Regions from separate parts of the Paenibacillus sp. OK076 genome, predicted to be linked through region 2. Evidence: predicted binding sites of a transcription regulator. Region 2 holds the regulator's gene; each other region holds the start of a gene.
The links. Region 2 encodes Rex, which represses fermentation and respiration genes when NADH is low (regulators of the CRP and FNR family bind a similar motif). Its sites were predicted from a motif close to TTGTGAAATATTTCACAA; they were not measured.
Positions count from the first base shown of each region.

Region 1: BMY78_RS01755 (arabinan endo-1,5-alpha-L-arabinosidase AbnA) is a predicted target of Rex. The motif match lies at 4,562-4,579, and genes of this name have one in related genera.
Region 3: BMY78_RS20825 (cytochrome ubiquinol oxidase subunit I) is a predicted target of Rex. The motif match lies at 2,136-2,153, and genes of this name have one in related genera.

Region 1 is NZ_FOCH01000001.1:410,024-420,256, forward strand. It holds gene BMY78_RS01725 (ABC transporter substrate-binding protein) at 1-963, opposite strand, end outside; gene BMY78_RS01730 (helix-turn-helix domain-containing protein) at 1,218-2,081, shown strand; partial or broken gene BMY78_RS33130 (thymidylate synthase) at 2,145-2,282, opposite strand; gene BMY78_RS01740 (ArsR/SmtB family transcription factor) at 2,471-2,818, shown strand; gene BMY78_RS01745 (SRPBCC domain-containing protein) at 2,849-3,364, shown strand; gene BMY78_RS01750 (ArsR/SmtB family transcription factor) at 3,445-4,362, opposite strand; gene BMY78_RS01755 (arabinan endo-1,5-alpha-L-arabinosidase AbnA) at 4,717-5,676, shown strand; gene BMY78_RS01760 (ABC transporter substrate-binding protein) at 5,810-7,150, shown strand; gene BMY78_RS01765 (carbohydrate ABC transporter permease) at 7,399-8,289, shown strand; gene BMY78_RS01770 (carbohydrate ABC transporter permease) at 8,316-9,158, shown strand; gene BMY78_RS01775 (arabinan endo-1,5-alpha-L-arabinosidase) at 9,215-10,233, shown strand, end outside.
Region 2 is NZ_FOCH01000001.1:3,595,725-3,605,957, forward strand. It holds gene BMY78_RS15870 (AAA family ATPase) at 1-1,294, opposite strand, end outside; gene BMY78_RS15875 (hypothetical protein) at 1,287-1,814, opposite strand; gene BMY78_RS15880 (cell wall elongation regulator TseB-like domain-containing protein) at 2,106-2,636, opposite strand; gene BMY78_RS15885 (amidohydrolase) at 2,678-3,982, opposite strand; gene BMY78_RS15890 (redox-sensing transcriptional repressor Rex) at 3,969-4,622, opposite strand; gene dinG (ATP-dependent DNA helicase DinG) at 4,849-7,710, opposite strand; gene BMY78_RS15900 (tetratricopeptide repeat protein) at 7,853-8,500, opposite strand; gene panD (aspartate 1-decarboxylase) at 8,594-8,977, opposite strand; gene panC (pantoate--beta-alanine ligase) at 8,970-9,866, opposite strand; gene panB (3-methyl-2-oxobutanoate hydroxymethyltransferase) at 9,863-10,233, opposite strand, start outside.
Region 3 is NZ_FOCH01000002.1:439,172-449,404, reverse strand. It holds gene cydB (cytochrome d ubiquinol oxidase subunit II) at 1-613, opposite strand, end outside; gene BMY78_RS20825 (cytochrome ubiquinol oxidase subunit I) at 597-2,012, opposite strand; gene BMY78_RS20820 (hypothetical protein) at 2,442-3,740, shown strand; gene BMY78_RS20815 (glycosyltransferase) at 3,737-4,729, shown strand; gene BMY78_RS20810 (glycosyltransferase family 4 protein) at 4,731-6,164, shown strand; gene BMY78_RS20805 (class I SAM-dependent methyltransferase) at 6,161-6,832, shown strand; gene BMY78_RS33095 (glycosyltransferase) at 6,916-8,928, opposite strand; gene BMY78_RS20795 (glycosyltransferase) at 8,974-10,233, opposite strand, start outside.

The DNA of each region.
Region 1 (10,233 bases), 3.2 Mb from region 2:
GCCTGCCGCCTTCAGTGCCTTCTCTCCATCAGAGTAGCCCCAGTCTGCATCAATCAGACCAATAACGCGACCAGAAGCGATTTTGGCCAGATATTGGTCGTTTTTCTGAACAAAAGACTCCTGATCAAGCAACCCGGTATTATACATGTGGTTAAGCCACTGAAAATACTCTTTCTCGCCTTCCGTGCGGAAATGGTAGGTTGCTTCATGCGTTTCCGGATCAATGTAGTACTCTCCATCACCAGATTTACCAGTGGTTTCAGCTGCAGGGTTTGTTACGGTAATTTGAATGTGCCAGTCATCGGCGTTTAATGTCATGCCGATATTTTTGTTGCCATTCTCATCGGTAGGGTGCTTCTCCAGATAGGATCGAATGACCTTTTCATAGTCTTGCAGTGTCTTGATCTGTGGATACCCGGCCTCCTTCACAGCACGATGCTGGAGCTCAAAACCTGCACCAGCCACGAAGTTGATTCCGTCAATGGCTGAATACGTAGGAATGACATAGATGGAGGGATCTTCGTTACTGTAGCGCAGACGCTTGATTTGGTCGCCGAAGAGTTTCTTGATATTTGGGGCATGTTGATCGATCAGATCAGTAAGGTCCAGCATTGCCCCTGCATCAACCAATTTGTCCAAATCCCCCTTGGGACTGATTAGATCGGGGTAATCACCACTTGCTGCGATCAGTGCCAGTCTCTGCGCGGGGTCTGACACTGCGAATTCGGCATCCAGTGTAATGCCTGTCTGCTTGGTAATCTCCTTACCAACATCATCCTGCATCTTATTCCAGTTCGCGTTGGAATCTGCTCCGAAGAATGTCAACGTCATCGGTGAAGTATCACTGGCATTTCCTTCTTTACTTTCCGAGCTCTCATTGCTACTACTGCACCCTGCCAGCAAGCTTAATGAAAGTGTGAGTGCGACGGAATAGTTTACAATCTTTCTCATCGAATGAACCATAATGACCCCCCTGATAATATCCGTTATTGTATTGAATGCGTTTACAATTGTGGATTTAAAAAAAGCCTTTGCACCCGACAAATAAATCATATAATCGGGTTTTCACGACTAATGACACCCCCTCGATTTGTGCTGTTTTTGCATCGCTACATGAGGAATTATAGAGAACCAATGATCGGCAAACCTTGATTTTTCGGTCATGGAGTAGCATGATATAGACATTCATCCCAACATGAATCATGGAGGGCGAACTGTTGAGCAACGCCTATTTGAATTGGTTTACAGCTGATCTGGAATTTCCGTTCTATATTCAATATGGAGGACATGAGGAAGACACCGAACTTCACAAGCATGTGGACTTTTCGGAACTTGTCATTGTCCTGAATGGCAATGCGACACATGTTGTCAATACGGAGGAATTTTTTGTTAAGAAGGGCAATGTATTTGTGATTAATGGTTCAACTCCCCATGCCTACAGAGATCCTCATGATTTTCAGATATGCAATATTATGTTCAGACCGGAAATGCTTGCTTCTGCCGGACCGGATCTGAGAAAATCCAAGGGGTTTCAGGCTTTGTTTGTTTTGGAGCCATTTTATCGCAGTATTCATTCCTATCCGAGTAAAATGGCCTTGCCTATTCCCAACCTGGAGTACGTGGAATCGCTAATCACTGTCATGATTGAGGAGTATAGAAGCAGGCAGCAAGGATATCAGACGATGCTGATCTCCCGTTTTACGGAGATGGTTGTTTATTTGTCGAGGCATTATGAGACACAGGAGAAGGGAATTGAGGGCACTAATCTGATGCATCTGGCGAATGCCATTTCCTATATCGAGGATCATTATCTGGAACCCCTGACCTTAGATGAGATTGCAGGGAAGTCGAATGTTTCTATAAGGCATCTGAACCGGATATTTCGATCCTACTATCAGATGACGCCCATTTCATATTTACAGAAGCTGCGTCTGGAAAAGGCATGTTATCTGTTAAAACAGGGGAACCTGTCCATTACCGAAATTTCTTATGAATGCGGGTTTAACGACAGTAATTATTTTACCCGGCAGTTCACAAAGGCGTATGGCATGTCTCCCAAAACGTACAGGCAGAATCATTAATATTGGAAACATCAAAACAGGGCCTCCTTATAGGGAGGTCCTGTCTGCTGTCTCAGGGAAAATTTAATAGTCCAATAGCCGTCCGTTGTCATGCCACTGACCGTACATTTTATTTTCCTTCGTGTTGGTTATGAATTTATCCAATCTGATCTGGAATAATGCTGGCTGATGTTTAACACTTTGAATCGTATCGATTGGAACGTTCAGTATTTCCATCGGGATGTAGTATACATCATTCGGAATTATTTAATAAAAGTTATAATTATTTCGATAATATTCCTTTACAGGAATATTCCTTATGGGGTATGCTTTGAATATCAGGAAGAAGAACATTTTGGTGAAGGAGATGAGATTCTACCTATACACATTAACTGAATGAGGTGAACAGCATGTCAGGACACAATCCGGGTATGGATATGGCCTTGCTGGGCGCTTTGGCTGAACCGAATCGTATGCATATCGTCGAATTATTACGTGATGGTCCTCTTACTGTGGGGGAAATTGCTGAACAGCTGGGATTACGTCAACCTCAAGCTTCGAAGCATTTGAAAGTGCTCAGTGATCATGGCATTTTGGATGTAAAGGCCGTGGCCAACCGCAGGATTTACAAGCTCCGTCCAGAACCTTTTCAAACATTGGATGAGTGGGTGCAGTCGTTTCAGAATATCATGGAAGACCGTTTTGACAATCTGGATCATTATTTGCGTGAACTGCAAAGTAAGAAAGACAAACCATAGGTATTCGCTAACTCATAAGGAGGAATGACAATGTTAAACAACGGAATGGCGTCGAGTGTGGAAAATGAAAAGGTACTTGTACTTGAGCGTGTATTTGACGCACCTCGTGAGCTTGTGTTCAGCATGTTCAAGGAAGCGGAACATCTTCAGCACTGGTGGGGACCGAGAGGGTGGGCCATTCCTGTCTGTAATGTGGATTTTCGACCAGGCGGTGTTTGGCATTACTGCATGAAATGTGAGGATAAGAACCAGGGAGATTTTTACGGTATGGAATCTTGGGGAAAAGGTGTGTATAAGGAAATTGTTGAGCCGGAACGGATTGTTTATATCGATTATTTCTCGGACGCCGAAGGCAACACAGATGAGAACCTGCCGACAACCGAAGTAACCATGCTATTCATTGATCTTGGGGGCAAGACAAAGATCGTTAATCGATCAGAGTATGTATCCGCAGAGGCATTGCAAACCGTCATGGATATGGGGATGTTGCAGGGAATTACGGAAACCTGGGACCGTTTGGCGGAACGTCTGAACGAAGTGAAGTAACAGAAAATGAAAACAGCCGTCCGTTTTTTAACTGGGCGGCTGTTTGTTGATTTTTGAGGTGTAACGCAGTTTATACTCAACTATTCCTCTTGCACATTATAAAGTACACGCGCAAGCAGGTTCTGCCCGTAATTGCCGAAATTTTTGCCAAAGATCGTCAATCCCCGTTTATTCACGGGTTCGTCCGTTACTGCAATCCGAAAGTGGATATCGCTTTTGTAATCAAGGCCAATCTGGTCCAGAGTAACATCGGAGATGCGGCATCCATCAATATAGCTGCCCTCTTGAGTGATGCGGATCAGCTTCAGCATCCCGTATTGATTCAGATGCGGCGGCCACCAGTCTGGATTGAACGTACCCCGGGTATTGCCAAAATCGCCTGGACTCGTCCAACAGCCAATCTCGATGCCGTTGACGTAGAAAAAAATATCCGAAGGGTAATTATCGCAAAAACCTGGCGCTTCTGAACCCAATTCCATGGATAACTGGATTTCGCTGAACGTCTGATTAGGCTTAAGGTAGTTGGGAATACGATACTCCAGATAACCTTCGGCCAGCCAAATCATCTCTGCATCAATACGGAGTGGGTCAGCAAAGTAGCGCGGATCATCGAACTCACCGACGATGCTGTCTCGGGTGGCGAGACCACATGTAGGAGCTGCCTGATAATCGCTATAATGACCTACCTGAATTTCAACCTCGTATCGGTTAAAAATCTCCTGTGAACGCAGGTCCACCATTAGTTTTTCCTCATTGAGATAACAAATCTTCTGAATTCCATGTTTGCCAACCGCAGTGTTGATCTCAATCAGGCCGCTTTCTTCCAATTTCTTAATATGCATTGTAATGGCGCCATTGCTGAGCCCCAGTTTGGTTGCGAGATCATTGAGGTTAAGACTCTGGTTCTTGGCAAGCAACTCAATAATCTGAATCCGGATTTCGGAACTGAGTGCTTTGAAAATATTAACGCCAGACATCAGATCTTTAATATAAATCATAGGTGGTTTTCCTTTCCACGTTCTGAACAAAGCCCTTCTGAGTTCCAGGCTTCTGTACATTTATATGGTTTGTTTTAGATAATTATAAATGATTACCCGATGGAAGGGAAGGGCAGAGAAAAGGAAGCCAAATCCCGTGTATACATAGCATAAATGAGCGTAATATTCATAAAATGTTGAATATTTACTTTAAAAAATAACTTGAATCATTTCATATATATTTGAAATATACCATTGAAATGTGATGTAACCGCTTTTATAATCCTAGTATACCTAAATTGATTTAATACTTCATGAACCAAATTAACTATTTGATCAGGAGAGGTGGAATTCGATTTGGAAAAGTTCAAAGGAATGACAAGATTCAGGAAGAAGCGTTGGGCATTACCTGCACTACTTGTACTTGTTTTGCTATTGGCGGGTCAGTCCCGGGCATTCGCGGCATTTTGGAATCTGAGCGGAGATATTGCCGTCCACGATCCATCCATCATCAAAGAAGGAAACTCATGGTATACCTTCTCAACAGGTCCTGGCATTCAGGTACTGAAATCGGATAACGGGTCATCATGGTATCGGGTTCCACAGATTTTCCTGAGTAAGCCATCCTGGTGGGCCTCTGCCGTTCCGGGACAGAGCGGTCTGGATGTATGGGCACCTGACGTTGAGCAGTACAACGGAAAAGTGTGGCTGTATTATTCCATCTCTACCTTTGGCTCCAACAGATCTGCGATCGGGCTTGCGTCTGCAACCAGCATTGGAGCAGGTCAGTGGAAGGATGAGGGATTAGTGCTTCAAACCACAACCGCCAACAATTATAACGCTATTGATCCGAATCTGGTCATCGATGCTTCAGGCAACCCGTGGCTAGCTTTCGGTTCTTTCTGGAGCGGTCTGAAGATTGTGAAACTCGACAAAAACACAATGAAACCGACCGGAAGCATATCCTCCATTGCGGCGCGTCCGAATAATGGTGGTGCCATTGAAGCTCCAAGTATTGTGTATCGGAATGGCTATTATTACTTGTTTGCCTCGATTGATTCTTGCTGCCAGGGCGTAAATAGCACGTACAAAATGGTCTATGGACGTTCAACGAGTATTACAGGTCCTTATGTGGACAAAAACGGTATGAGCATGTTGAATGGCGGCGGAACGATATTGGACTCGGGGAACGTCAAGTGGAAGGGACCCGGTGGTCAGGATGTGTATAACGGTAATGTGATTGCGCGCCACGCCTATGATGCTGATGATAATGGCAATCCAAAATTGCTAATCAACGACTTGCTATGGGATTCCAGCGGATGGCCAACATACTAATTTATTTTAAATAAATATAAAATGTTTTAATAAAGTATTGACTAAAGTGATCTGGGTTTGATAAATTTAACAACAGAAATCTTATTTCCAGCTACTTGAATACGGTTACAAATCCAGATCAGGAGGGGTTCAGATGGTAAAGAAAAAGAGTTTGGTTACGATAATGCTTCTTATGCTTGTAAGCGCAATCGTGTTTGCAGGCTGCGGTGGCAGCAGCGGTTCAAGCGGGGACAAGGAACTGACGTTTATGTTCCGGGGCGGAACAGATGAACAGAAGGCATATCAAGCCGTTGTTAAGAAATTCGAAGAAGAGCATCCAGGTGTCAAAGTCAAAATTATCGTAACAGCTGCGGATCAGTACGCAACCAAATTGAGAGCTGCTATTACAGGCAACAGCTTGCCAGACGTATTCTATTTTAACCCTGGCGATGTGAAAGCCTATGTGAACAGCAATGTGTTGATGAATCTGACACCTTACGTTGAAAATAATGCGGATGTAGATCTCGATAACATCTGGAAATATGGTGTGGATCTGTATCGCTATGATGGCAAAATGGCAGGTCAGGGCGATCTCTACGGCATGCCGAAAGATCTGGGTCCGTTTGCACTCGGTTATAACAAAACTTTATTTGAAAAAGAAGGCATTCCATTCCCTGACAAGGACAAGCCATATACATGGGATGAGTTCATTAAGGTAAATCAGCAAGCGACCAAGGATACGAATGGAGACGGCAAACCGGACGTATTTGGTACAGGCTTTAACGTACAGTGGGCCTTGCAAGCTTTTGTATGGAGCAATGGCGCCGACTGGCTGGATGAAACGAAAACAAAAGTGACCATTGATGATCCGAAATTCGCGGAAGCACTGCAATTCTTTGCGGACATGCAAAACAAATACAAAATCACGCCTTCCATTGAGGAAGCGCAAACATTGGATACGTACCAACGCTGGATGAAAGGGGAAATGGCTTTCTTCCCTGTAGGTCCATGGGATATGAGTACATTCGAGAAACTGCCTTTCGAGTATGACCTGCTGCCTTTCCCTGCGGGCTCTACCGGAAAATCCGCAACGTGGATCGGTTCACTCGGTATCGGTGTATCGGCCAAAACGAAATATCCAGAAGAAGCTGCAGCATTGGTTAATTACCTCACAGCTTCCAAAGAAGGCATGCAGCAGTTGGTGGATGCCAAAGTACAGATCCCGAATTTGCTCGATATGGCTGACGAATGGGCTAAGGATACATCTACAAAACCAGCCAACAAACAGGAATTCATTGATATCGTAGAAGATTATGGCCGTTCTCTTCCAGGGAACTACACGTACAACGCAGAATGGTATGACCTGTTCTTCACCGACATTCAACCGGTTCTGGATGGCAAGATTACAGCCGCAGAATATGTGAAGCAGCAGCAGCCCAAAATGCAAAAGCTGTTAGACAAAGCGGTAGAACAAGAGAAGAAATCTCAGAAATAAAACATTTAGCAACATGCTGAAATCATGTGAATGAAATAAGAATGAAGTTAGGTTCAGAGAGAAGCAGCCTAAGCCAAATGGATAGAGTAGTAGATTCCGTTTTTCAAAAAAAGGCGGTGCCAGCAGCCTGCTATCACGCTGCTGGCATCATTTTGAATTCCATACGGGTATGTTGCATGAATTGATCAAGCAAGCAGGCGTGTATCGATTCATGCAACATGCTGATATTAGAAACAGGGGTGAGCGCAGTGATTACAAAATCTAGTTTGTATCGCAAAGAGAGGCTGTACGGATATTTATTTATTTTGCCTCCGGTTCTTGGTTTGCTGATCTTTGTCCTGTTCCCTTTCCTATATTCCTTGTACGGTTCGTTTACGGATTGGGATGGCTTGGGACAGATGAACTTTATTGGTTTAGCCAATTTTAAGGATTTGCTCACGGATGATCTGTTTTACAAAGCGATGTTCAACACCTTTTATCTGATGCTGGGTATCCCGATTGGTTTGTTGCTTGCATTGCTGCTGGCGATGGGTCTGAATCGTAAAATTCCCGGCACAACGACGTTCCGTGTAATCTATTATATTCCGGTTATTTCTTCCCTCGCAGCGGTGTCCATCATGTGGAACTGGGCGTACAACGGGGATTACGGATTAGTGAACCAATTCCTGGATCTGTTCGGTATTGAAGGCCCTAACTGGCTCGCAAACAAAGATACAGTTAAACCGGCCCTGATTATTATGACGGTATGGAAAGGTCTAGGTTATACGATGTTATTGTATCTGGCTGCACTGCAAAGTGTGTCACGTACATATTACGAAGCAGCTGAGCTCGATGGAGCAAACGGGTTCCAGATTTTCCGCAACATCACCTGGCCGATGGTGAAGCCAGTTACCTTTTTCCTCGTTGTTACGAATATCATTGGTGGTTCCCAAATCTTCACCGAAATGAACATTATGACGCCTACCGGCGGTCCTGAATATTCATCTGCATCCATCGTCTTCTACATCTGGCAGAAAGCATTTAGCAACCTGCAAATGGGTTATGCCTCTGCGATGGCCATGATTCTTGGTATTTTCATTTTTGTCATTACCTTGGTGCAATTCAAAATGAACGAAAAATCAGCCTATGATGGGGATTAATGGTCTAGGAAAGGAGTGAACCGGAGATGTCTTACAGTCAAAAGAGGAAACTAACGAACTCTATCATTTTTATCGTGTTGGCACTTGGTGCTATTGCGATGATTGCACCACTGATCTGGATGTTGTCCACTTCCGTGAAGGAGAAGCAAGATGTGTTCGCACTTCCGCCTGTGTGGATACCTGAAGTGTTCCAATTCGGAAAGTATAAGGAAATCTGGGAAGCAGGTCCGCTACTCAGCGGGATCAAAAACAGCTTGATCGTGGCGATCAGTGTTACCGTTGTCGGGACGTTTACGTCGAGTATCGCTGCCTTTGCTTTTGCCAAATTAAGATTTCCGCATAAAAATAAATTGTTTCTAGCATTGCTCGCATCGATGATGATTCCGTATCCGACAGTCATGATTCCGCAGTTCATCATGTTCTCGAAGCTGGGCTGGGTGGACACACTGCTGCCGCTTATCGTTCCAGGATTATTTGGTAACGTCGTCATGATCTTCTTCCTGCGTCAATATCTGCTTAGTGTGCCTGATGCCATTATTGAAGCAGCGAAAATTGATGGCAGCTCTTATTTCCGACTGTACTCCAGCATTACGTTCCCGCTCATTAAACCGGCGATTGCCGCTCAGCTGATTCTCTGGTTCATGGGCATCTGGAACGATTATCTGGCACCGATTATTTATCTGAATTCACCTGAAAAACAGACCTTGCAGCTCGTTATTGCGAACTTTAATGCCACGTATGCGATCCAGACGGATTATCCGCTCATTATGGCAGCATCCATTGTTGCGCTGCTGCCGGTATTGATCATCTTCCTGATCTTCCAGAAACAGATTATTGAATCGGTAGCGATCTCTGGAGTGAAAGGATGAATCAGCGGAGAACATTCCGCGGGTGGACGAATTCAGGAAAAGGAGTTGTTGCTTCTATGTTGCTGCTGCTGTTGGTCGGAGCTACAGGCTGTTCTGGAGATGGCGCAGGGGAATCGGTGTCCACGCCGGTCTTTCCTAAGGCTCCCCAAGATACTCAATTGTATGACACCTCCATTCTGGATGACGAATCCCGTTGGACGGTGAACAATGCGCATGATCCAGCTATTATCAAAACAGATCAGGGATACTACGTCTATTCCACAGACGTCCGTGTCGCAGGGGAAGCGAAACCCGGAGTCATGGTACGCAAATCGGATGATCTGATCAACTGGTCATGGGTAGGTCAGGCTTTGCCGGGCATTCCGAAGGAAGCGCTTGATTGGACAGGGGCGGTAAATCTATGGGCACCGGATGTGATTCAGGTTGGTGACACTTACCGGATGTACTATTCGGCTTCGACCTTTGGCAGTACGCGTTCGGCTATTGGTTTGCAAACATCCTCGTCCCCGGAGGGTCCTTGGACAGATGAAGGGTTGGTTGTTAAGACATCCGAGAATGAAAAGGATAAGTTAAATGCCATTGATGCCAATCCGGTATTGGATGCCGAAGGCAATTCATGGATGGTCTACGGTTCCTTTTTCGATGGGATATACATTGCACCTCTCGATCCGGCAACCGGAAAGTTCAAGGAAGAGGGGTATGGTATTCGCATTGCCGCCCGTGATCGTGCTACAGAAGAAGGTGCGGTGGAGGGTCCATATATAGTGTATAACCCGGAGTTCAAAAAGTATTATCTATTCGTCTCGTATGATTCCTTATTCGAAGATTATAACGTGCGTGTAGCCCGCGCTGATTCGATTACTGGCCCCTACACGGACGTAAATGGCATGAACATGCTGGATACGGAGCATCTGCCTCAATATGAAGTCGGAACCAAAATTCTGGGTGGCTATCGCTTCACCGAAGGTGAAGGCTGGGTTGCACCAGGACATAACTCGGTCCTTAAGGATGGCGACGATTATTATATCGTGCATCATGCGAGAGGTGAGACGGATAAAAACTGGCCGTATCTGCA
Region 2 (10,233 bases):
CCAACGTTGTGAGCCCGGAAGCCATCATCGTCTGTACCACATTCGTTGCCTGCTCAAAGTCATTGCGTGATCCTGTACTGCGTCCACCGTAATACATTTCCTCCGCTGCTGCACCTCCAAGGGCAATCATGATTTGCTCTTCAAGGAAGCGCTTCGTGTACAGAAATTGCTCTTGTTGCGGGTTATGACGTACATATCCCAGGGCCTGTCCACGAGGGCTGAGTGCAACCTGACTCACACTGCCAGGACGAACCAGTTCAGCCATGATGGCATGTCCCAATTCATGGATAGCGACTCTTTTCTTCTCTTCCACGCTGGATTCGCGGTCTGTCTTCTCACCCATCATTACCTTATCAATTGCAAGGGACAGATGACGCTGTTCAATGTTAGGCAGCCCGTCTCTCATGGCGTAAATTGCGGCTTCGTTCATCACACTTTCCAGCTGTGCTCCAGAGAAACCATAGGATTCTTCTGCTGTCTTCTCAAGGCTGACCCCTTCAAGAAGAGGTTTATTGACTGCATGCAGCTCCAGTATGTGTTGTCTGCCTTTCTTATCCGGCAAGTCTACCTGAATATGACGGTCAAAACGACCTGGACGTGTCAACGCGCTGTCCAGCATTTCTTTTCGGTTTGTAGCGGCGATCACAAGTATGCGCGGTGTGTCGGAAGAGTATATGCCATCCATCTCCGTCAACAGCTGATTCAGCGTCTGATCATATTCACGCTGTTGTCCACCTTCCCGTTTTCCACCAATCACATCAATTTCATCGATAAATATAATGGCATTTTCCTTATTTTCTTTAGCGGCACGTGTTCTTGCATCACGGAACAAATCCCGTATTCTGCCAGCACCTACACCAACATACATCTCAACAAACTCACTGCCTGATGCAGCTACAAAAACAGAGTCGGTATAATGAGCAGCAGCTTTGGCCATCAAGGTTTTACCAGTCCCTGGAGGCCCAGTAAGCAGGATACCTTTCAAAGGACGAATACCAAACTTCTGAATTTCTTCATGTCGAATGAGAAAATCGAGCGCTTCCCGCAGTTCCTGCTTGGCACTCTCCTGACCACCGATTTCTTCAAAAGTCAGCTTGGACGGTCCTTTTTTCTTGCGTTTACGTTCCTGACCTGCGCCCACTGTAATTCCACCACGCATTTGCATCATGAGCAGCAGAGCACCCACAAGCATTGCAGCGATCAGAATGGGAATCATGTTTACACCGATAAAAGCAATAAAGATAATCAATACGGGTACAAATCCAATGACAATTTCTTTCGTCCATTTAGGCATTTGGCCACACTCCTATCTGACCGGGCACACGCGGCAGAATAATAAACTTGCTGGCATCTCCATCTCTGAGACTGACATATACATTATTGTCATCCATGGCTGTATTTACCTTGATTCCATTCGTAGCCATTTTGGACAAGGTCGGTGTAATCTCGGTGTATTGCTTGTTCTCCATCGCTTGAGCTACGGTAAACATCGCGCTTCCCCACCAGCTTTCTAACGCTTCGTTCGAATGATCCACGACATCCAGCTTCAACGAACGAGTGCCAATCAAGGTCTGTCCTTCTTTGTGAATATATTGTACCAATCTGCCCAGATCAACATCCGGCTGCAGATCAAGTTTCAACTGTACATCATTGCGGTTAATAGTTAATTGAACATCATTGACTCCATCGTACTGGGTAACCATCTTTTCAATTGGGCTTTGCACAGCCACATGACGATACACAAACCAACCTCCAAACAACACAACGGCTGAAATGACGGCAGTCAGAGCAATAGGCAATACTTTTATCTTCAAGTGAGTTACCCCTCCTAAATTTTGGCCCATCCTATAACTTGTAGGCAAGAATATGAATATGTGTACATAATGTCCTGTGATGTGCCTAACAGGATTTATTTGTGTATGATGTATCCTTGAATACATATTTGAGTATATCACATCGTATATACAATATCTAAGGCGAAAATATGAATTTTAACTATTCAAATCCAAAATGATCAACAAAGTACGTCAAAAAACCGGTCAGTCGGGTTTCCGTCTGCCGGTTCTTTAATCTATTCTTTTCAGACCATAGCAGGTCTGCCAATTCTAGCTGTTCGGGATCGTATAGACCAGGTCCACCTGTTCCCCGTTACTGAAACGGTAAAACCGATAATAGTTGTGAGTATCATCGTTATAATACACTTGCCATACATAGATTCCATTGACAACGCCTGGCATGATTCGTTTGATCTCTCCACCGGGAACTTCAGAGCTGAACCGATTTCGTATCTGAGCTTCAGACATGCCATTCTTCAACAGTTCACTGTGCACCGCATTGGCTCCCGACACCGGTTTGTTATTCTCATCAAACTTGATCCACACCATGACATCCTGGTTATCCTTATTTTTGCCGATCAGGGTCCAGTATATGTTGTCTCCGCCGTCTTTCTGCCCCCAGACATACTTACGCAACTCTTCGTGGGACGTAATCCCCAGCTGTTTCTGAGCCGCCTGTATGGCCAACGCCTCTTCCTTGCGCTGATCCTGGGTAACATAGACATAATAACGCTGAAGTCCAAACAGAATCAGAACCAGGAGCAGCAGCGAAATCCATATCCACTTCTTTTTTTTCTTCAAAAGCCGAACTTCCTTTCCCTATGACGCTGCTGTCCTTGTAATTAACGGGCCAGCAAACTGTCAAATGCCAGTTGAGACTCACGCAGAATGCGCTCTTCATCCATCGTAAGACATTCGCCATGTTTAACCACCTGATTACCATCCACCCACACATGCTCCACATCTTTGGCTGAAGCCGAGTAGACCGTATGGGAAATCAGGTCCGTATGCGGATAGAAATGGGCCTGCTCGATGTTCAACGCGATGAAGTCAGCCTTCATGCCAACTTGCAGAGCGCCTGTATTGTTCAGGAATATAGATTTGGCCCCATATGAAGTTCCAAGCAGAAGTGCTTCCCCTGCCGGCACTGCAGTAGGGTCACCGGACACCCCTTTGTGAATCAAGGCAGCCAGTCTCATTTCTTCAAACATGTCAAGATTGTTGTTACTTGCTGGTCCGTCTGTTCCCAGGGACACGGTTACGCCAGCTTTCAACAGATCAGGCACACGTGCAACACCCGAAGCCAATTTCAGGTTACTGCCTGGATTGTGGGACACTGCTACATCATGCTTTGCGAGAATCTCGATCTCTTCATCATTCAGATGTACCGCGTGTGCAACCAGAGAAGGACGGGAGAAAAATCCTAGCTTCTCCAGATGTGCGACTGGACGCAGTCCGTAATCAGCCACGTTCTGCTCCACTTCGCGAAGCGTTTCAGACATATGCGTATGCAAAGGCAGATTCAGGTCATGAGCAACCTGTACCAGCTTCTCTATGTAATCCGGAGGGCAAGTGTAAGGTGCGTGTGGAGAGATTACGGTTGTAATTCTTCCGTCTGCTTGTCCATTCCATTGACGAGCAAATGCGGCGGACTCTTCCAGCTTGCGCAGTTGTTCTTCTTCTGAGCAAAGTCCGATGACCCCACGTGCCAGAGCAGCCCGAACGCCGGATTGTTCCACCACTTTCGCAACCTGATCCATATGATCATACATATCCAGGAAAGCTGTTGTTCCACCTTTCAACATTTCAAGCACGGATAGGGATGTACCCCAATAAACGTCTTCAGACGTCATTTTGGCTTCCATCGGCCACATTTTCTCCTGCAACCATACTTGTAACGCCAGATCGTCTCCATGGCCTCTCAGAAGCGACATGGCCGCATGACCATGCGTATTGATCAGACCCGGCAAGAAGAACAGTCCTTTTCCGTCCACCTTTGTCAGACTTTCGTCTCCTTCCGGCAATGTCTCACCAATATGCACAATCTTGTCATTCTCTACAACCATAAAGCCTTGAACCACGTTCCAATTCGCGCCTTCACTCACGGCAAATTTGCCGTTGTGAATTACCCATCTATTTGTCGTCATCTTCCTCGTCGTCCTTTCCATTCTCCAAGTAATAAGCCAGGCTAAGCAGATCCGTCGTAAAATCAGCATGGTGAATGCGAATATGCGGCGGGGTCTTCAGGATGGTTGGCGCAAAGTTAAGAATTGCTTCGATTCCTGACTCAATTAGCTGATCCGCAACATTTTGGGCTTCTGTATCCGGAACCGTGATAATACCGATGCGTATGTTATCCTTTTTGACCGAATCCGTTAATTCATTCATCGGCTGCACCGTCAAACTGTTGATTTGACTCCCAATCTTCGGACCATAGGCATCAAATACAGCGACAATCTTCATGTTGTCTTTGAGGTAAGCATTGTAATTGGACAAGGCATGTCCCAAATTACCAGCTCCGACAAGAGCCACATTGATCTGCTGGTCTATTTTTAAAATATGGCGAATTTTCTCGATGAGATATGAAACGTCATACCCGATTCCTTTACGACCAAAGTCACCGAAGTAAGCCAAGTCTTTACGAATCTGGGCCGGATTCAAATCCAACCTCAGTCCAAGTTCTTGTGAAGAAACCGTATTGACTTCGCGCTGATGCAGTTCATTCAAATAACGCAAGTAAACAGGCAATCTGCGCACCACGGCTTCCGAAATTTTATCTGATTTCATTCAATTGCTCCCCCTTACCAAAGCCACGATAGATAGATGAAAGATGAGCACCCTGTCTAAAACGATGCAACATGATTTCTGAATTAAACAGGATGCTCCTTGTTATATAATGGATAATTGCTTTATTCGCCTTACTCGCATATCCATGAAACGAATACATGATATTACTCAATTTTACAGCCAATCAGTGGCGTCATGCAATAATGGAAGCTATAGAGCGTATCTGTTATTGTTGCTCTTCAGTGGGTCTCTCGAGCCATTCCGAAATGCGTGGAACCATCTGCTCAGTGAGCATGTGCTCCATTTTGGGACCAGGTAATGAGTATAAAAAGTACTTGCCATAATACGCTTCAATAACGCGTGTATCGTATACAATTACAATGCCTCTGTCTTTGCCTGTACGAACCAGTCTGCCAAATCCCTGTTTGAAGCGGATGACAGCTTGTGGTACGGACAGCTTCATAAACGGGTTTTTCTTCTGCTGCTGCAAGAGCTCGCTCTTCGCTTCGACCAATGGATGATTCGGTGGCTGGAATGGCAGTCTGACAATCGCAAGACAGGTCAGAGCCTCTCCTGGAATGTCCACCCCTTCCCAGAAGCTGCTTGTGCCAAGAAGCACCGTTGCTTTCGCATCTTGGAAGCGGCGTGTAAGCTTGGAACGGCTGCCACTGTCCACCCCTTGCCCCAGCAAAGATATATCATTGCCTGACAAAGCCTCCTTGAGCGGGTCATAGACCTGGCGCAGCATGCGGTAGGAGGTGAACAACACCATCATGCGTCCACGAGTCGCAATAGCCGTTTCCGCGAGCGAGTGTACGAGCATATCCACAAAGTGGGCATCGCCTACACTGCCCTTCACGCTTGGGAAATCACGCGGAATGACAAGCAAAGCCTGATCGCGATAATTGAACGGTGACGGCAGCATGGACGTCAACAGACGGTTATTCTCGGCAGCTTCCTGCAAGCCCAGCTGTTCGATCATGAATTGAAATGACTTGTCAACGGAGAGCGTAGCCGATGTAAGCACAACGCTTTTCTTTTTATCAAAGAACATATCCTTCAATTGGGCACTGACATCGACAGGAACAGCGTAGAGCTGCAGTGATTTACTGCGGAACTGGCCGCTGGCCTCCATCCAGTACACGGTGTTGGCATCATCCATCCGCATGAAGAAACGCAGGTTATCCTTGATCGTTGCCAAATCCTTCAGCAGACCTGAGATATCCGTAATCAGACTATCGGACTGATAATCGTCCTGATCTTCTTTCACTTCAAGCAGTAGCTTGTCGCCTTTACGAATCAAATCACCTAGAGTGACATAGATTTGGTTTTCAGCATCCTGCAATTCCTGCCATTTGGCTGGTTTTTGCGAAGGCTTCAGTCTAAGAGAAAATTGTCCTGTCTCCCCTGGAGAGGCATCGCTGCGTTCAGGCAGCAGGCCGAACAAGGTATCGCTTAGTCGATCCCACATCTCCTTGACTTCTACAGCAAGCGGGAACATCTGATCAATCATGGAGCCCCACTGTACCGAATTTTCATGTCCCGACAATTGAGAACGAAGCATCGGCAGTTGGCCATTACGGCTATCTTTAAACAGTCGGGTCAGTGTATGAACCAACGTAAAGTATTTCATATGAAGACCAAGGTGTTTACCTGCTACGTCCTCCAGATGATGTGCTTCATCGATGACGAGACTTTCGTAGGCCGGCAGCAGCTGATGTGCTGCTTTGACATCCGTAAATAATTTCGAGTGATTCGTAATGACGATATCGGACAGCCCGGCTTCATGTTTGGCACGATGATAGAAACATTTGCGGAACCAAGGACAGGAACGTCCAAGACAGGATTCAGACTCGCTCTGTACCGTCTCCCAGAAGTCTCCTCCGCGCCCGCTTAGATTCAGTTCCTCGTCGTCTCCAGTCTCCGTCTGGGTAAGCCAGACAATCATCTGAGCCGCTGTAAAATAATCCTCTTTCGGTGTAGCAAATTCACGTTTATTGATTTTATGCTCAAACTTACGCAGACACAGATAGTGCCCACGTCCTTTGAACACTGCTGCCTTGAACGGGAACGGAACCACTTGGGTCAGCATAGGAATATCCCGCTCTCTCAATTGCTCCTGCAGGTTGATGGTATGTGTGCTGACCATGACTTTCTGTTCCTGTTTCACACTTTCATAGATGGCAGGCAGCAAATAACCAAGTGATTTGCCTGTACCTGTCCCAGCTTCGATCAAGAGATGTTTCTCTTCATCCAAAGCTTGTCGTACACTGCTGAACATCTGAGTTTGCGCCTCACGCTCCTCATAATGGTCCAGCGTCTCCTTCAGGTTATCTCTAACCTGATCCATAAACTGCTCAAAACTTACGCCTTCCAGCGGATTACCTTCTCGCTCATCGCGTGGTGAGCCTATATCGGTCCAGTCACTCACGTTCAAGGCAAGCTGGCGGTAATACGTATGACCATCCAGATCCTGAATCGGCTCTGCTTCCTTCTCAGTACGCATTCCGTCGAAGAACCAACCCAAGTCACTGTCTTCCGGTGCAAACAGGTCACTCAGGCGCTGAATCGTGATCAGAGGCAATGCACGCAGCTCATCTAGACACTTCAGTAATACAAAAGCTGTGGCAAGTGCATCACTGTCTGCCTGATGAGGGCGGTCATGCTGAAATCCGAATTCTGAAGACACATAACCGAGTTGGTAAGAGCCCAGTGACGGGAACGAAATCTTCAGGAAATCAATCGTATCCAGAATCCGTCCGGTAAATGGCAAATAACCGCATCGATCAAGTGCATTTTGAAGAAAATGAAAATCAAAAGCAACATTGTGTCCAACAAGAACCACATCGTCAAGCAGCGGAACCATCTCCATCATCATCTCTTCCAATGAGGGAGCATCCGCCACATCTTCATCGGTAATACCGGTTAACCCCGTAATAAACGGGGGAATCGGTACACCTGGGTTCACATAAGAACTATATATTTGAGTTATGCTGTAGTCATGATCTATGATGGCAAGTCCGGCCTGTATTATCTCACCGTCGGACTGCGTGCCGGTTGTTTCGAAATCCAATACGGCAAATTTCATTGCAATGTACGGTCCCTTCCATTCCAGTCTATGTTACAGCATAGCAAAAAAAAGGGCATTTGAAAATTAACTGACAAAAAAGGCGGTGTCCCCGCCGCTATGCCAGAGGAGGGAACACCGTCTTTTTGCCGCCGAATAGCCTTTAATTTAAGGCAGTCAGCTGATTTGCATATTGCAATTTTCCGCTGTTTAAACGACAGGCTTCCATGTTATACAGCGGTTCGGTCAACGTGGGGTCATACTGAAGCGCCTGAGCAAATAGTGAACATGCACCTTCAGGGTTCGCAAGCTTGGCCTCGATACAGCCCAGGACGTTACACACCAGCCCCTTCAATCTCGGCGAACCATTCAGATGCATGATCCGCTGCAAGTGTATTCCTGCTTCCTCGGTTTGTTCCAGGTTAAGATGAGCAAGAGCCAGGTAAAAACGAGTTAATGCACTTTCTGGATAGTCGGTCACAACCCTGGAAAATTGCATAATCGCCTGCGGGTACATTTGCAGTTTGAAATATCCCTGACCGCGACTGAAACACTCCAGATGCAGTTCCGGCAGAGCGGTAACAGCTTCCTGTTCAGGTTCGAGGGTAGCGGGCTTATCCAGCTCCCTTTCCCTTACCTGGCTCATTTTTTCTTCAAACATCAGCCACTCATCAATCATCCCGTCACTCATCCGCTTCAGAAAATTCCACTTTTGCAGCAATTCCTGTTTGTTTAGGCCTTCAGCAGAAGGGTAGCGCTTGATAATTTCATCTAACATGTCGTTCATTTCTGCGAAAACATGCTGGAACATCGATGCATCCCCACCCTTGAAAAAATGGATTAGTGCAGTGACCTGTACTCATTTTTTGTAGAATGGGGCGATTTCATTCCCCTTACCAGTCGATTACATAATCGTCGCATGAACTTCTTGCTTCATCGTTTGCACAGGTTTATTCTGTCCATCCACAAATACAACGGTAGGCTTGTGATTATTTGCCTCTTCTTGAGACATCATCGCATAGGAAATGATAATGACGGTATCCCCAGGCTGTACCAGACGGGCCGCTGCTCCATTCAAGCAGATTACTCCACTTCCCCGTGGACCTGGAATGACATAGGTTTCCAAACGTGCGCCATTGTTGTTATTCACAATTTGCACTTTCTCATTTTCCATCAGATCGGAAGTTTCCATTAGATCTTCATCAATGGTAATGCTACCCACATAGTTGAGGTTTGCTTCCGTAACGGTTGCCCGGTGAATTTTGGATTTCATTAGTGTTCTAAACATGGGACAGTACCTCCGATTTTTGCAGCCTTATATTGTCAATCAATCTTGTTTTGCCGAATTTTACTGCAAGTGCGATCAACAAATCGTCACGACCATGAACTTTTTCCTGATCCGCAAGTGGCTCCAGACTTGGAAAAGCCTGAATTTCAGCATAATCAATCACAGCCATTGGTGAACGTTCAATGTTCTGACGCAATATGCCGCGGATATCCGCTGCCGTCAACGCCGTCCCCGCATCTACAGCTTCCTGTGCCTCACGTAACGCCTTGGACAGAACGAGAGCTTCCTGACGCTGTTCTGTACTGAGGTACACGTTGCGCGAACTAAGCGCCAATCCATCACTTTCACGAACGATAGGACAAGGTACAATCTCAACTGCCATGTTCAAATCGTTAACCATCTGCTGGATCACAGCTACCTGCTGTGCGTCCTTCATGCCAAAAAATGCACGCTGCGGTTGTACAATGTTAAACAGCTTCGACACGACCGTAGTCACTCCGTCAAAATGCCCTGGACGAGAAGCACCGCACAAGCGATCTGTTAAACGGGAAACCGATACGGTCGTTTGTGTAGGCTGTGGATACATCTCTTCAACAGAGGGAATAAATACGATATCCACCCCTTTTGCTCGTGCTGTTTCCACATCTCTGGCTTCATCCCTAGGGTAACTGTCAAAGTCTTCATTCGGACCAAATTGAATGGGATTTACGAATATGCTCAAAACCACGATATCACTCTGTTGTTTGGCCGCTTGCATCAAGCTTGCATGGCCATCATGAAGAAATCCCATCGTAGGCACAAGTCCTACAACGGACTCTCTGGACTGAATCGACTGACGTTTCAAGCTCAGTTCTTGTCTTAATTCTGCGATTGTCCGTATCACTTTCATGCGTTCGTCTCCACCTTTTCTTTGCGATGTCCATACAGTTGATCCAGAACGCCGTCAGCGGCGGTAAATATATGCTCTTCTGCCGGGAATGAGCGATCTTTGACTTCTTTCACATAGGACTCAATGCTATTACGAATTAATGTACCTACGTCTCCATACGATTTGACAAAGCGTTTTGGGGTGTATGGGGAAGCATACTGAACCACATCATGGAATACCAGTACCTGACCATCACACCCTCTACCTGCCCCAATACCAATCGTAGGAATAGACAGTTCTTCCGAGATTGCTCTAGCCACTTCTTCCGTAACCAGCTCTAGTACAATGCCGAAAGCTCCGGCTGCTTCAAGCGCCTTGGCTTCGTCCA
Region 3 (10,233 bases), on a different contig from region 2:
CGAGCGGCAGCATCAGTTTTTGGGCCAAATTCAGGGCACGTTCTCTAAGATCTCCCACGGTCCGCAAGGAAGCAAACAGCAGACCATGCACCAGACACAACAACGTCACGCTCAACCCACCTACCACCGTATACGGATTGACGATGTCCAGGAAGCCGGGACGAAGCTGCATCTGCGCATCAATAGGCAGGCCTTTCATCAAGGTAGCGAAAACAACGCCGAACAAGAATGGCAGTAACGCACTGGAGACTACAATGATGATGTCCCATGTTTTGCGCCAGCGTTCATGTCTCATTTTGCTGCGGAATTCAAAGGCAACTCCGCGTCCGATCAAGGCCAGCAGCACGACGACCAGCGGCAGATAAAACCCGCTAAACAGCGTGGCATACCAGTGCGGGAAGGCTGCAAACATTGCACCCCCTGCCGTAATCAGCCATACTTCATTGCCATCCCAGAACGGACCGATCGAGTTGATCAGGGTACGACGTTCACGATCCGTTTTGCCAATCATTGCAGTAGACATGCCCACACCAAAATCAAAACCTTCCAGAAAGAAAAAACCAACAAACAAGACGGCAATCAGCAAAAACCACAACTCACTTAGTGACAACAGAATAACCCCCATCCACGCCGAACGGATCGGCCGATTCATCATGCTCCTCCGGCTTTTCGACTGCATATGGCCCTGCCTTGATTTCACGAACGAACAGGTAGACCATCACAATGCCGAGAACCGTATACGCTGCTGTAAAAGCAATGGTGGAGAACAAAATCTGGCCTGCGCTTACGTTCGGGGATACCCCGGCTGAAGTTGTCATATAACCAAATACCGTCCACGGCTGCCTTCCCACCTCTGTCATAATCCAGCCCGACGTATTAGCGATAAACGGAAGGGAAATGGCAAACACCATCAGACGCATAAACCACTTGCCTGCTCCCTCCAATTTGCGGCGCATCGCCAGGAATGTACCGTATATCGCTAGCAAAATCATCAATCCGCCCGCAGCAATCATGATGCGGAAGCTCCAGAACGTCGTCCGTACCGGAGGAATGTAGTCTCCTGGACCATACGTCTGCTCATACTCCGCCTGCAATTCTTTCATGCCTTTGACACTGCCAGAGAACTTGCTATAGGACAGATAACTGAGCAATCCAGGGATTTTGATTTCTCTGGAATTCTCCTGTTTGTTCGGGTCGATAAAGGCTACCACGGTCCATGGTGCAGGGTCTTCCGTCGTCGTCCATGTTCCTTCACTGGCTGCCATTTTCATTGGCTGCGTCTCCACCAGATATTGCGCCTGGAAGTGACCCGAGAAGGCAACCCCCAGCGAGGAAACCAGGCCAATAATGATGGCAATGTTGAACGATTTGCGGAATATTTCCACATCCTGCTTCTTCATCAACTTGTAGGCACTAATCCCGGTTACGACGAATGCACCTGTCATCAGGGCACCAAAGATCGTATGCGGGAACTCTACCAGCAGTTGACCATTCGTAATCAGTGCAAAGAAATCATTCATCTCGGCGCGGCCATTATTAATCTCGAAGCCAACCGGATGCTGCATGAATGAGTTGGCTGCCAGAATCCAGAGCGCGGACAGGAATGTGCCGACAAATACAAGCCAGATACAGGCCAAGTGCACCTTTTTGGACAAACGATCCCATCCGAAAATCCAGAGTCCAATAAAGGTAGACTCCATAAAAAACGCCAATAAGGCTTCCACAGCCAGTGGCGCACCAAATACATCCCCGACAAAACGGGAGTACTCCGACCAGTTCATGCCGAACTGGAATTCTTGCAGAATGCCTGTGACTACACCAACGGCGAAGTTAATCAGGAACAGTTTGCCCCAGAATTTGGCCATCGTTTTGTAAACTTCCTTACCCTTCACTACGTACAACGTCTCCATAATCGCTACCAGCAGCACAAGACCGATGGACAGCGGCACAAAAAAGAAATGGAAAATCGTTGTGAGCGCATATTGGATACGCGATAACATAATCGGATCCATACCGTTACCCCTTCTTTCTGTTCATATCGCAGTTTTCGTATTTGGCATTGAAGCCCCTTCTTCCGTTTCTGTCAGCCAAACACGTATTGATGAACGTATTGTGCCAGATAGACTATTTTATACATGTGACAATTATCACAAACCCTGCCATGACAGCAAAAAAAAGTGACGATGGTCACACAATAGAAAAAATTAAACCTAATCTTTGGGCTTGCCAGCTTCGTCTATTCACGGAAGATGCTCATGTTTGGGACGGAACGCCCATATGTTAGTGTCAGGCATAAAATACGCTGGGCAAAATGGGCATTACATATTGAATCAATCGATTCATTGATATCATTCAAAGCAGCTCCAATCCGATATTCATCAGATAGTGCTGCTTCAATCCATGAACGGACAAAAATGCAAATCAAGTGAGGTGATTCATCGATGGAAGAGCTGTCTCCGATCCCGGACCCGGAGCCTCATCAAGGGGTAGATGCAGAACAGCCAAGTACGGACCTGCCTGCCTTTCGTTATATTCTTTTTCCCCGGAAGGGAGGATGGTCTGCTTTTCCTTATCCAGACATCGCTGCTCTGATGGTTGCGGAAGGACCTGTCTACTATGTCAGCAGTCTGGAGCGCTCCGAGGAAATGCCTGCGAATATCACCGTCATCACGCTTCCCGAAGCAGAACAATTGCTGCAGGAGCCCCATACGGTTGCTGTGGTTGCTCATCCCTACTGGCTTACCGCCACAGCCTCGCTCCATCCGGAGCTCTGTATTGTACTTCTTCCCGAGCCGGTTGGTGAAGAAGCCGAGTCCCCCTTATGGGAGAGCTGTATTTCAAGACTGGTCGGTATCGCCGATCTGGTGGGCACTACTTCAGAAACACGCTACATGAAGCTGGTATTCCAGGGTGTACGTGCCATCTGGCTGAATGGAGAGGATTCCTCCCCTGCTGGCGTCATGCAAAAGGATAACCTCGAAGTCCCTCTCCGGGACTATGAACTGCTATTCCTGCATGCGCTGCGACAGACCCTCTCGGGTGTTCAGGATACGGTCACCCAGCTGCAATGCAGTGTGCGGGCCGACTTCTATCGTCAGCTTCGTTCCAAAGCTGGAGCGCATGAGACGATTTCCTTTTTGCTGGCAGCCTATGAATATGTGCTAGAGGATTCCAGAGCGGCCGCTTCACTCAAGGAGGCCTTCTCCCACGCGGTATTAAACGGGCGCAATGATTGTGTAAGCTCCCACTATCGATTCCTCTCCGCGATTCATGCAAGGGCCGGGGAAATCGAGAACGCGCTGCAGGTGTATGGAATCAGCGCAGGTAACGAGCAGGAACGGCACCATTATGAACAACTCTGTCGCTGGCTGGAGGCCGGGGAGGAACAGCTTGTCCGGGCAGAACTGCTGCGTCTGAATGATGATTATGGAAACGCATTGCGCATTTTGGATGAACTCGGAGGCGAAACGGCACGGCATTGGAAATTTCGTATCTTTCAGGAGACTGGACGTGTGGAAGATGCATTAGATTTGGTGCATGCAGTGGATATTCAGGATAGCCCCAGCCGACAGGATTATCGGCAATTATCAGGTCTAGCTCTGGCTCTGGTCGGAGAACGTCACGGGGCGGTGAGACAATTTCTGGAGACGGCACTGGAGGATGAAGATGTTCTTGCGCGAATCGTCGAGATGGATCTGTTGGATCAAGCCGTCCAGCAATTGCTGGGGGAGGTGCCATGATGCTGGACCCGAAGAAGCGCAGACAACATGTGAATGGACCGATGGTGCATAAGGATATACGATCCGAAACAACTCATACTCTAACGGAAGCGCCGGAATCACCACACGCTGAGCCACTGGAAACTGGCGATAAGCATCTGGAAAATGCGCTGAGTCCGTTGGATATCCGAAGTGAAACCCATCAAAGATATAGCACAGAGCACCCAGGGAACCAGGATGCTGTAAAGCACAGAGATATAGGCCAATTCAGAGAGCCGTTTTCCGTTCGTCGCGTTCGTAAAAGTCAGGGCAATAAACTGACCGCCATGCTTCAGGTACGCAACGAGCGCGGGCGATATCTGGAGGAAGTGCTGGACGATTTAAGTGAATTTGTGGATGAGATCGTCATTGTGGACGATGCCAGCACAGATGGAACACCCGATATATGCAGAGCCTATCCAAAGGTTGTTCGTCTGGAAGTGCTGGAGAAGCCGTTATTTGCGGAGGAATGGCGATTACGTAACGCTCTATGGCAAGCAGCAGCAGGTACCTCGCCGGATTGGCTGCTATCGGTTGATGCTGATGAGCTATACAGCACAGATGCGAAGAAAGCGATACGCGCTCTGATTAACCAGGACCATGCGGACTGGATCGCTTTCCGTTTCTACGATATGTGGGGCGGACGAACCCACTATCGGGAGGATGACCTTTGGGGGCTTCACCGACGTCATACCGCTTCCCTGGTCCGATATATGCCGGGTTACCCTTACTTTTACCCGCAGCAAAATCATCATGTGCCTCGCCTTCCCTTGCCCTGCACTGTATTGCCCGGAATCAGCACGGAATTGAAAGTCCAGCATCTTGGCTGGGCAGGAAGTCTGGAGGATCGGGTTCGGAAATATTTGCGTTATAAACGAATTGATCCACACGGCGAGTGGGGCAGCCTGGAACACTATGAATCGATTCTTGATCCGGAGCCAAGGCTGATTCCGTGGAAGGAGGAGCAGTGAGATGGGCGTGGTCAGCATATTGACACACAGCTTCACCGACGGATATAACCGGGAATTCAGCCGGGTGTTCGGGGGCGGTCTGGAGCGTTACGTCCTGGATTTGTGCAGTGTAATCCGCGGATTGGGACACATCCCCGAGGTCCATCAGTTGTCCTATTTTGAAGCTTTTCAGACTCGTACGGAACAGATCGATGTATACGGGTATGCCTACGATATGAATGATGTGCCCGAAGCTTTTGCCCGAATGGCTGCCGCAGCGCGAGGGCCTGTGATCTATGCAAGCTGCCTGTGGCAGCCCATTGCCTACAAGCCGGGCAGCCTCGGCATCTGCCACGGGATTAACTGGGATCGTCCCGCGCTGCCGCTGGGGACCAAGCAGCAAGTCGCGGAGCATATTCAACTGGCACTGGATGGACTTGTACGCATCGTGTCGGTGGATTCACATTTTCAGACCTTTTGCCGTGCTGCTTGTACGTTTGCCGATCCAGGTCAGGTCGTGCTCATTCCCAATGCAGTGGATACCTCCTACTTCACACCTGCTCCGCCAAGGCGTACGTTCGAGCATGAACAGGAAGAAGAATGGCTGGCAGCATGGAAGAAAGATCTTGCAGGCCATGAAGAGCATGCTGAAGCTGCCATCTCGGGGTTGAATGCTGCGTCATCCGTGGGGGAAAGAAACGTTGGAAACGGCATGGTGCGGGCGGACAGATCCGAGGTGACAGTAATCGCTGAAGAACTGGACTCAGCAAATATTAGACAGGGGCTAGCTGGTCGGCAGCCAAATGATCTATCGGATGATTATTTGAAGGAGCAGGATGAAGATGTAACAACTGCGATTCAAGTGAGCCCTTCGCGTCCACTGCGTATTTTATATCCGCGTCGGATCAGCATGGAACGGGGCATTATTCCGATGATGCTGGCAGCTGACCGACTGCTTGGTGCCTTTCCCGATCTGGAGGTCGAATTTGCTGGAGAGCTGGTTGAAGGCAGCACGGTGGGCCGCTCCTTCCGGTATTGGCATCGCACGCACCCCCATGCAGATCGAATCAAACATCGCACGTATGATTTTCGGGATATCCGCGAGGCCTACCATCAGGCAGATATCGCCGTGATCCCGACCGTCTTCTCGGAAGGAACGTCCTACGCTTGTCTGGAGGCGATGAGCTGTGGGCTTCCGGTTGTTGCTTCCAATGTTGGCGGACTGAATGATTTGATTCAGGATGGCTTCAACGGACTGCTGGTGCCTCCAGGGGAAGAAGCGCTGACCGCCGCGCTGGTGCGTCTCGTTCAAGATAGAGCCGAACGGGAGCGGCTGGGTATCTATGCCCGCGAGACAGCGCTGTCCTACGACATATCCCACTGGCGGCGCAGGTGGAGTTCGGTATTGGAATCTTTTTTGGCAGAAGCAGGATTAAAGGAGGGAATTCGGGGATGAGGGATACGCCAAATGCAACGGATTTCATGGAATCAAGATACATTCGGGAGGGTGATCCCAAAACGGATACATTGGTTTTTCCACTGCATCCTGCGTGGTGGAGCCGTCCGTACGAGTACGAATGGGCACGCCAGTTTGCGCAGCAGGAGGACGTCGTACTCGACGCTGCCTGTGGTATATCCCATCCATTCAAATTTTGGCTGGCAGAGCACTGCCGGGAAGTTTATGCCTGTGATTGGGATGAGCGTATTTTGTCCAGAGAAGCGATCAGGCTGGATATCGCTTCTGATTTTGGCGAGCAGGCCGCACGCGACCTGCCGGAATCGAGCCTGGACCGACTGCATCTTGCGCAGGCCAACCTGGCTCAGCTTCCGTATGAATCCGAGATGTTTGACAGCGTATTCTGTATCTCTGTGCTGGAGCATCTGGATACAGGCACGATGCTGCGGGCCTTTCGCGAATTCGCCAGGGTGCTGAAGCCAGACGGACGGTTGATCGCCACGTTTGATGTGCCCGAGATGCGTCCGGACCTGCTGGAGACTATTATGGCTGTCACCGGACTGACGATCGAGGGCAAGCTAAGCGTGAAAGAACCGGAGGATGCCATCTGGTCTGACATGTATGGGCCGGTAATCCGTTGTTTTCGTGCTGTGATCCGTAAGGAATAATTGGGATGGATAAATGGGATCACTGATGAGGGCATGGATTGAGATTAACTCTATATCCTTAAATCCTTTGAATACCGGAGCCGTTAGAGATGAACCAGCAGCATGCTGCACTGGTTTACGTACGCTTCGGCGGATGCTGCGCCGGGTGATGTCAGGCGCAGCAGGGTGTGCAGGCCCGGCGGGATTGTCGCCGGGCTGCCGGAGGCGGCAGGTTGCCGTACAGTGACTTGGGCCGATTCGGCCCAATCACGCGCTGTGCGCCGCCGCCCGGCGAGCAAAGCGAGCGTGCCCGCCAGTACCATGGCGGGCACTTCGTGCGTGAAGGGCTGCTGCGCGCCATGCGGTGTGCCGAACAGCGCAAGCAGCCCTTCACGCACGCTTGCGGGCGCGCGCAGCAGCCCGCAGCGGGCCGCAGGCGGAAGCGCCGCGAGCAGCGCCGGCGCTTGGCCGGGCGCCTGGGCCTGCAGCAGGCGCAGCCATGCGGCCCAGGCGCCTACGCGCGCGAGCGCAAGCGCCGCGGCGTGCACGGCCTGCGGCGCTGGCGCGGCGCTGCTGGCCGTGGCGCCGCGCAGCAGCGCATCGGCTGCGCGGGCTGCGGCGGGCGCGGCTGCCTGCTGGCGCGCCTTACGCCACGCCGCTGGCGCCAGTGCGAAGCCTTGCGCTGAGCCCGCCGCTGCACTGGCGCGATGCTCGCCGGGCTGCTTGTGGCCGAGCGCCCACAGCGCCAGCGCCGCCTCTGGCCCGTGCTGCGCATGCGTCGCCCAGGGCTGCAAAGCCGCCCGGGCAGCGGCGTCCTCGCCGAGCTGGGCCAGCGCCAGCCCGGCGGCGAGGGGCTGCGCCCGCAGCGCGGCGGGCAGCGATGCCGCGTGGCGCAGCAGCCATTCCGGCCGATGCGCATCCAGCGCGGCCGGGATCAGCGCCTGCCAGGCCGCAGGCGGCAGGCTTATCCGCTGGGCTGCGCTTGCGATGGCATACGGCCGCCCAGTAGCTGCGGCCAGCAGCAACAGCCGCTGCCACGCTGGCAAGCTGCCGGGCTGTACGGCGAGCGCAGCGGTATAGGCCCTAGCTGCCTCCTGCCCGCAGCCCAGCCGTTCATAGGCCATGCCTTCCAAAGTCAGGCTGCGATACGTTCCGGCACCGGAAACGGACGTATATCGACTGGCAGTGGAAGCTGCCGCTTTGGCCTGCTTGAGCCAGTCGAGCGCCGCAGCATCCCGACCCTGATCCTGCTCCAACACAGCACCAAGCTCCAGCAGATCGGGGAAGTCAGTATACACCGGCCTCCATTCCTCAACGATAGCGAATGCTCTCTCTGGGCGGCTGCATTCCCGCCAGGCATAAGCCGTTTTGAGTACCAGATCCGAATGATATCCGCAATCCGGCGTAAGCTTTGCCAGCAAAGGCTGCAGCAACCTGAGCGCTTCATCGTATCTCGCTTGCTGAAACCACTCGGCGGCCATCGCATATAACAGTTCCGGTTGATCCGGTGACTGCTGGAGAGCGGAACGAATCAGCCGCATATTCCGCTCAGGTTTATTTTTGCCAACAATAACGTGCTCCAGATATCCATCATGAATAATCTCAAGCCCGGAATCGACCACACCCCACGGAGCGAAGGACAGAATCGAAGATGCCACTTCTTCATGAATCATCCCTTGAAAAGCAATTCGGGGGTCATTCCGAAATAATCGACACACCGCATCCGTCACACGCTCTTCTCCAGACATTCCGAGCAAACTTGTGACCTGTATCCAGTATCCCCATACGTCTTCCTGACTTGAGGTCAGCAGCCGCTTCATCTCCGCCAGATTGTACTCGGTCTGCATCCAGACTTCATCTGCATCCAGTACCAGAATCCAAGGATGAGTCGCAGCGGCAAGGGACCGGTTACGAGCAGCGCTAAAATCTCCGGTCCATGCTGCATTAATGACAATCGCACCATAACGACGGGCAATGTCGATCGTCTCGTCCGTTGATCCCGTATCCACGATGATGATCTCATCCACAACATCCTGAATGGCATCCAGACACCGCTGAAGCGACCGGGCCTCATCCTTCACGATCATGCACAGGCTGATTCCTGTCTGCATGTTCATCCTCCGTCCTTCCTATACGGGGTTCTGCTCTCTTTCATTCAACCCTCAAAACTCAAAACCATCCGGCCCCGGTAAATCCAGTCTAATCTGCTGAACCACAGGCCAACAACGATGTCGCTGACCTTCTGTCCCTTGAGCGAACGCCTCCAGGTGATGATCGGCAGCACTGACAAGCCCTTTCACCAGCCAGCTGGTTCCCACACGTGAATCGGAGGCTCCGACAAAGAGCTCTCCCGCTTCCTGCCGATTGCCTTCCACCAATGGAGACACTCCTTCTGCCAACTGTCCCTGAGCAAGCTGAACCAGCGCATGCAGTACACCCCATTTCCCGGATTGCACACACCCCTCCATCATCAGTCCTATTGCCTGCCAGCCATTATACGCTGTTCCAGCAGCCACGTTTGAGTCGTCATTTTGGGCAACGGCTTGTGAACTCCCGATTCGTTCTGTCTGTTGATATCGCTCCGACTTCCTACCCGGTTGCGATTGACGATACAGCCACGCAGTCAGTTGATCTTTCCCCTCTATTGGTCTTCCTTCAATCCAGTTTAGTCGCTCCATCCAATGGGCAGCTGGTACAGAAAGCTCTCCTTTTTTTCGCCGTACCGTATCCAGCTTAAGGCGTGCCTTGTTCCATTTCCCCTGTTGAATCTGGAGCAGAGCCTCAGCCATGGATAACCTCCCCCTCATCTCCGCTGAAGGATGTGAAGACATGTCTGGCAACAACTGCACAGCTGTATCATAGCAACGGCACTGCTCCAGAATGCCCAATACTTTCTGGATCGCCTCTTCTGAAGTGATTGCAAATCGCTCCTTAATCAGCTCCACCAGATGTTGCTCTTGACCCGAAATCCGCATGATCCGAAAAATCCGGTACAACGGCGGCAGCAGGCTCGATTTGGCACGGACTGCTTCCACATAAGCATCCACTGCGCCTTCAAGGTCCGCCCGACCTTCCAGCAGCCTCCCCAGCGTATACCAGGTTTGATAGGTTCCGATTCCTTCTTCTGTATGAAATATGGGTGGTGGCGGTCCCATACGAACTGCTTCACGCAGCGATAGCTCTGCCTTTTCGGTCTCGCCCAACGCTTCCTCACATACTCCGCGATGATGCATCAGGTCCGTGTATTCTGGGAAGAGTTCAAGAGCAGCATGGATGTGATCCAATGCTTCCTGCCAGCGACTCAAATGCTGGAAACAGCGAATCTCATATTTGAACAACAGATGTGCATAACTTGTCAGGGTGGGATCAATTCCCGCTTTAGCTACGCCAAACGTCTTCAGCGCCTGTTCCGTTTCCCCCAT